DNA from 2 places in the Cytobacillus solani genome. Region 1 is predicted to be linked to the other one. Evidence: riboswitches for the same ligand, from Rfam matches in the RefSeq annotation. Region 1 holds a riboswitch; the other holds the start of a gene.
The links. A riboswitch is a leader RNA that binds a small molecule or an ion and turns the genes downstream of it on or off. The one in region 1 is predicted to bind thiamine pyrophosphate.
Positions count from the first base shown of each region.

Region 2: another riboswitch for thiamine pyrophosphate. It lies ahead of FI644_RS00035 (ABC transporter substrate-binding protein); the one in region 1 lies ahead of tenA (thiaminase II).

Region 1 covers NZ_CP041305.1:4,435,759-4,439,137, forward strand. The annotation lists gene FI644_RS22285 (response regulator transcription factor) at 1-252, shown strand, start outside; gene FI644_RS22290 (branched-chain amino acid aminotransferase) at 514-1,605, shown strand; TPP riboswitch at 1,661-1,767, shown strand; TPP riboswitch at 1,846-1,935, shown strand; gene tenA (thiaminase II) at 2,026-2,715, shown strand; gene FI644_RS22300 (ABC transporter ATP-binding protein) at 2,734-3,379, shown strand, end outside.
Region 2 covers NZ_CP041305.1:5,337-8,715, forward strand. The annotation lists gene FI644_RS00030 (cell wall hydrolase) at 139-738, opposite strand; TPP riboswitch at 949-1,056, shown strand; gene FI644_RS00035 (ABC transporter substrate-binding protein) at 1,166-2,155, shown strand; gene FI644_RS00040 (thiamine-binding protein) at 2,169-2,462, shown strand; gene FI644_RS00045 (ABC transporter permease) at 2,459-3,226, shown strand; gene FI644_RS00050 (ABC transporter ATP-binding protein) at 3,223-3,379, shown strand, end outside.

The DNA.
Region 1 (3,379 bases):
ATGGACGGAAGACGGATCTATGCACCTGAACTAATGGATGATGTATACAGTGAAGAAAATCCGCTTACCGAACGCGAAAAAGCAGTTCTTGAGCTTGTTGCAGATGGGAAAAACACAAAAGAAATTGCTGACGAGCTCAAAATCAAAACAGGAACAGTCAGAAACTATATCTCACAAATACTTGACAAGCTTGAGGTTAAAAACCGAATAGAAGCGATTACACAATCGAAGGAAAAGGGATGGTTTAAGTAAACCATCCCTTTTTTATTTGTAATATGGAAAAAGAGTATCTGTTCCATCATTAATATACTTGGAAGTAGACAGGAGAACATAATTATTTATTTTTCGAATTTTTTAAAAAATCACTCGACAAAGTATATGAATTGGAGGATAATTGTAAAAATAAATAATTCACTTTTACTAAGTACCGCTTAAAAGAGTTGAAAAACAGCAAGGCTTTTAAGCAAAAAACTCATGAGAATTACATATTAAAAAGACAGGGAGAAGAAGTGGATGAGAGACTATCAAATGGAAATCAGCTTAACCGCAGCGAGAAAACAAAAACCGGCATTTGACCAGCTTCAGTTTGGAAGACATTTTACAGATCATATGTTTGTGATGGATTATTCTACAGAAAAAGGCTGGTATGACCCGCGAATTATTCCTTATCAACCTGTCACATTGGAACCATCGGCAATGATTTTTCATTATGGGCAAACAGTATTTGAAGGGTTGAAGGCATATCTCTCAAAAGAAGGACAAGTTTTATTATTTAGACCGGAAAAAAATATGGAACGAATGAATCGTTCGAATGCGAGACTTTGCATGCCTCCAATTGATGAGGAATTTGCGTTATATGCATTAAAACAATTGCTTTCTATTGAAAAGGACTGGATCCCTTCATATGAGGGCACTTCTCTTTATATACGCCCATTTATCATCTCAACTGAGCCATTCTTAGGTGTCGCACCTTCAAACAGTTATCGATTTATGATCATTTTATCCCCTGTTGGGGCTTATTATAAGGAAGGCATTAATCCAGTGAAAATTTCCGTTGAACAAGAATTTGTTCGTGCAGTTCAAGGCGGGACTGGTAATGCAAAAACAGCTGGCAACTATGCTGGCAGCTTAAAAGCACAAGAAATGGCAGGAAATTCGGGATACTCCCAAGTTCTTTGGCTTGACGGAAAAGAAAAGAAATATATCGAGGAAGTCGGCAGCATGAATGTATTCTTCAAGATAAACGGGGAGGTCATCACACCTGTTTTAAATGGAAGCATCTTAGACGGTGTTACCCGTGATTCAATCATTCAGTTAATTGAACATTGGAATATTCCTTTTTCTGAACGAAAAATTTCAATGGAAGAAATCTATCAGGCACATAAAGAAGGGACTTTAGAAGAAGCTTTTGGTACGGGTACAGCTGCTGTCATCTCGCCAATTGGGGAGTTCTTCTGGCAAAATGAACAACTTGAAATCAATAATGGAGAAACCGGGGAACTTGCGAAAAAATTATATGATACACTAACAGGGATTCAATACGGTACACATGAAGACCCGTTTGGCTGGCGTGTAGAAGTATTAGAGGAGGCTTTAAATATTTAATCATTTTTGCTTGCAATATTCAAAATACATGGTATGCTATGAATTGAATTCAAATAAGAAACACTAGGGGTGTCTTGTAAAAGACTGAGATTGAACGGCCGTTCTAAACCCTTTGAACCTGATCTAGTTCACACTGGCGTAGGGAAGTGGTAAATGGTTGAACACTTACGTATACATCAACCCCCACTCATATGTCTAAAAGAGTGGGGGTTTTTTATACTTAAATACTAACTAAATACTTTTTTCTGCTAGGGGCGCCTTATGGCTGAGAAGTAACCCTTTGAACCTGATCTAGATCATACTAGCGTAGGGAAGTAGGTAAGATGATTACGACTATTTGTGCGTAATGATTTAACCGCTTTCCACATTTGGAAAGCGGTTTTATTTTTGCTTTAATTGAAATTCGAAGGAGGAAATAAAATGGATATTGTAAAAATAAAGAAATTCACTGATAGGCTGTTTGAAAATGTTCAGCCGATCTGGGAGAAGAATCATAATCATCCCTTTGTTCAAGAGCTTGGAAAAGGTCAATTAGATGAGGAAAAATTCATTCACTATATGAAACAGGACTATGTGTATTTAATCGATTACGCAAAGCTATTTGCCGTGGGTGTCCTAAAAGCACAAGATCTACATACGATGGGGAAGTTCGCTCAAATTCTCGATGAGACATTAAATGTTGAAATGGAGCTTCATCGCCAGTTTGCTGCTGAATTTGGCATTTCCCGTGAGGAGTTAGAAGCTACAAAGCCAACACCAGTTAATCTTGCGTATACACGCTATATGTTAAACGTTGCCCAAAATGGCAGTTTAGCCGAGGTCGTTGCTTGTCTATTGCCTTGTGCATGGGATTACTGGGAGATTGGGAAATTGCTTAGAAAACAATATGGAAATCAAATTGAGACAAATCGATATGGCAAATGGATTGAAACATACGATTCTGAAACCTTCGGTGAAGGAGCAAAGTGGCTTATACGGCTGATGGATGAATTAGCGGAAGGAAAGCCAGAACGGGAGCTCGCCATCCTTGAGGAGCATTTTCAAATGACCTCAAAGTACGAATATTTATTCTGGGAAATGAACTATTACAAGCAAGAATGGCCTATATAACTGTAAGTGGGTGAAGAAATGACGCTCGTGTTAAAAAATGTTTCCTACACATTTACGAATAAAGGAAACCAACACAACAAAGTGATCTCGGAATTAAGTATGCAAGTAAATCGTGGGGAATTCGTCTCTCTCATTGGCAAAAGCGGCACAGGCAAAAGCACGATATTAAAATTGGTAACTGGCCTGCTTAAACAAGATGAAGGAGAAATATCCATAAACGGCAAGTCCATTTCGCTTGGGGATGTTGGCTATATGCCCCAGCGAGACCTGCTGCTTCCATGGCGATCAATCATTGATAATATCATAATTGCAGCGGAATTCCGGAAGGATTTACAGATTACTAGAGAAGAAGCAAGAAATTGGCTGAATCATGTTGGCCTGATTGAATATGAAAACGCCCTGCCTAAACAATTGTCTGGAGGGATGCGGCAGCGTGCAGCCTTCCTTCGGGCACTGCTGACAGGCAAAGACTTGCTATTGCTAGATGAACCGTTCGGCGCTCTTGATGCATTTACCAAAAGAGAGATGCAAGCATGGCTGTTATCCATTTGGCAGGAGCTAAATAAAACGGTTTTGTTTATAACCCATGACCTGGAGGAAGCATGTCTTCTTAGTGACAGAATCATCCTGCTGCACCCAGACAAAAAGATAGAAGAAATAAATG
Region 2 (3,379 bases), 780 kb from region 1:
TTTTCACTCTTTGTCGGCACATGTCAATCCTTCTTATGACCGTGGTGACGATTTCTCCACTTACCCTTGGAATCATAATCATGGCACCTCTTCCTGATTACAAAAAAGAACATCTCCACGAATACACTGGAGATGTTCCTATTTAGCAAAGCGATGATTTCCAATTTCTTCAGTCACTGTTTGTGCTCTTAACCATGTACTGCTTGTTTCGTCAGGATTGAAAAAATAGACGGAGTCATTTCCTTTTCCTTCTAGAGCAAGTGCCTCCATGACCGCTTTTTTAGAATTATTATCTGCAGGCTCATTAATAGCTCCATTATCCACTGGTTGAAACTGTCTATCTTCATAAATGACATCTTTTATTTTATCTGGAAAGCGATTGTCTTCCACTCGGTTTAAAACGACTAGCGCAACAGCAACCTTCCCAGCATAAGGCTCCCCTTTTGCTTCAGCATGGACAAGTCTTGCAAGAAGATCCTTTTCTTCTTTTGAAATCGATTTTGGTAAAATTAACTTTTCACCAGGTCGGATTTTTTCTGACTTTTTATGATTAATTTTCATTACATCTATTTCAGATACTCCATATTTCATTCCAATCTCAAAAAGGGAATCACCTTTTTGAACCGTATATATATCAACATGATCTAAAGTTTCAGCATACGTGTAATGTTTATCTGGTTGGAAAAACGGATATGAGAGCATCATGAACCCTGCAAAAACCGCTGCAAGTTTCTTCATTCAATCCCCTCCTTTTTTCTTGCATGAACAACGTATATAACCGTAACATAGAAAACTAAACACCTCCACACCTCAATTTTTTCCATAGAAATGCAGTAAAATAGTGGAATGACTATTTAGATATATTTAATTAGTACTTTTTTCTAGTCAATTAGAACATTTCTGTTATAATGGGTTAGGAATAAAAACGCTTTTGACAAATTAAATAGGCTAAAAATGTGGGGGAACCGTATATCGGTTGAGATTTCATCAGTGAGATGATAACCCTTTGAACCTGATCTGGTTGATACCAGCGGAGGGAACATATTCTAATACATAGATGTGTTTAGTTTATATGCGCCCTGGTTCATGCCAAGGGCGTTTTTATTTTGCAAAAAATCCATACATTCTGGAGAACATAAGTATAAATTACCTGGAGGTTAAAAGGATGAAGAAATGGATAACAATCATTTGCTCCGCACTCTTGCTTACTGGCTGCAGCAGCGGCGACGATCAAGCAAAGGAAAAGGACAAAAAAGACCTGGAAAAGGTTACGGTTGTTCTTGATTGGACACCAAATACGAACCATACTGGCTTATATGTTGCCAAGGATAAAGGTTACTTTAAAGAAGAAGGCCTTGATGTGGAAATTATTATGCCTGGTGAAGCTGGTGCAGATCAGCTAACTGCATCTGGAAAGGCTGATTTCGGGGTAAGTTATCAGGAAAGTATCACACAAGCTCGTGTGCAAGGAGTTCCTCTTGTGTCCGTTGCCGCAGTGATTCAGCATAATACTTCTGGATTTGCTTCACCTGCTGAAAAAAATATCACATCACCAAAAGACTTTGCAGGAAAAACATATGGGGGATGGGGCTCACCTGTTGAGAAATCCGTTCTTGATTCTTTAATGAAAATCGAAAAGGCAAATGTTGCAGATGTTTCAATCGTTAATATGGGCGATGCCGATTTCTTCACAGCTGTTAAACGCGATATTGATTTCGCTTGGATTTATTATGGCTGGACAGGCGTGGAGGCAGAGCTGCGCGGGGAAAAAATTAATATGGTTTATTTAACCGATTATAGCGAAAAGCTTGATTATTATACCCCAGTACTAGCAACAAATGAAAAAATGATTAAGAACAATCCTGAAATAGTAAAAGCTTTTGTTAAAGCGGCATCCAAAGGTTATGGCTATACAATCGAAAACCCTAATGAAGCAGCAGACATCCTATTAAAAGCTGCACCCGATCTAGATGAACAACTTGTGAAAAAAAGCCAGGAATGGTTAGCTCCCCGTTATCAAGACGATGCCTCAAGATGGGGTGAACAAAAGCTAGACGTTTGGAAAAACTATGCAGATTGGATGTTCGAAAACGGTTTGCTTGATAAGAAATTAGAAGCTGAAAAAGCTTTTACAAATGAATTTTTACCTGAATGAGGAGTGTTAAAGTATGGCTAATGCATTAGTAAGTATACAAATCATACCAAAAACTAAAAACGGTGAGGATGTCATTCCCTACGTTGATGAAGCAATTCGTGTAATTGATGCGTCAGGAGTTAAGTATGAGGTTCACCCGCTGGAAACAACTATGGAAGGTGAATTAGAACAATTATTAAGAATCATAGCTGAAATGAACGAAAAAATGATCGAAAAAGGGAGCAGAAATGTCATTTCGCAAGTAAAAATTTTATATCAGCCTTCAGGAATTGAAATGAACGATTTAACGGAGAAATACCGTTCATGATAAACAATTTATTAAAAGGATGGAGACCGGCTCTTGTTCTCCTCCTTTTATTCATTATTTGGGAAATGGCAGTTAAACTAGCTGATATTCCTGCGTGGCTTCTCCCACCACCAACAGATATTCTTAAAGAAGCAATAGAAGGCTGGGGAAATTTTCATGAGCATCTGCAATCAACAATTAAACTTTCGTTGCTCGGATTTGTCATCGGCTCAAGTGTTGGACTGCTGACAGCTATTATCCTTCATCTTATTCCAATGGTTAGAGAATCAATCTACCCTTTGCTGATTTTATCACAGAATGTACCAATCATCGTTCTTGCTCCCCTATTGGTTATTTGGTTTGGCTTTGGCTTAATGCCAAAGATTATTGTCATCACACTTGTCTGTTTCTTCCCCATCACTGTTGCTGCTTTAGATGGGTTTAGACAAACACCAAATGAACTGAAGCATTATATGATGATGGCTGGTGCTAATCGAAGACAGCTTTTCTGGAAGCTTGAGCTTCCTTTTTCCTTGCCAGCTATATTTTCTGGTTTAAAGATTTCAGCTACATATAGCGTGATGGGAGCAGTCATCTCTGAATGGCTCGGAGCCAAATCAGGAATTGGTGTATATATGACGCTTGCTTCCTCTTCCTTTCGAACGGATCGTGTATTTGTTGCTATATTATTTATTATGATATTAAGTCTTTTATTATTTTTGCTCATTCTGCTGGCAGAGCATTTTCTAGTCCGCTGGAAAAGAATGGAGGCTGAAAGAAAATGAGTTTACTTTCAATTGAAAATGTCTCGAAAAGGTTTGGAGAAAACGAAGTTATCCGAGGATTAAGCTTGGATGTGAAAGCGGGTGAATTCGTCTCTATCCTTGGACCGTCTGGCAGTGGAAAAAGTACGATTTTCAACTTAATCGGAGGGCTGC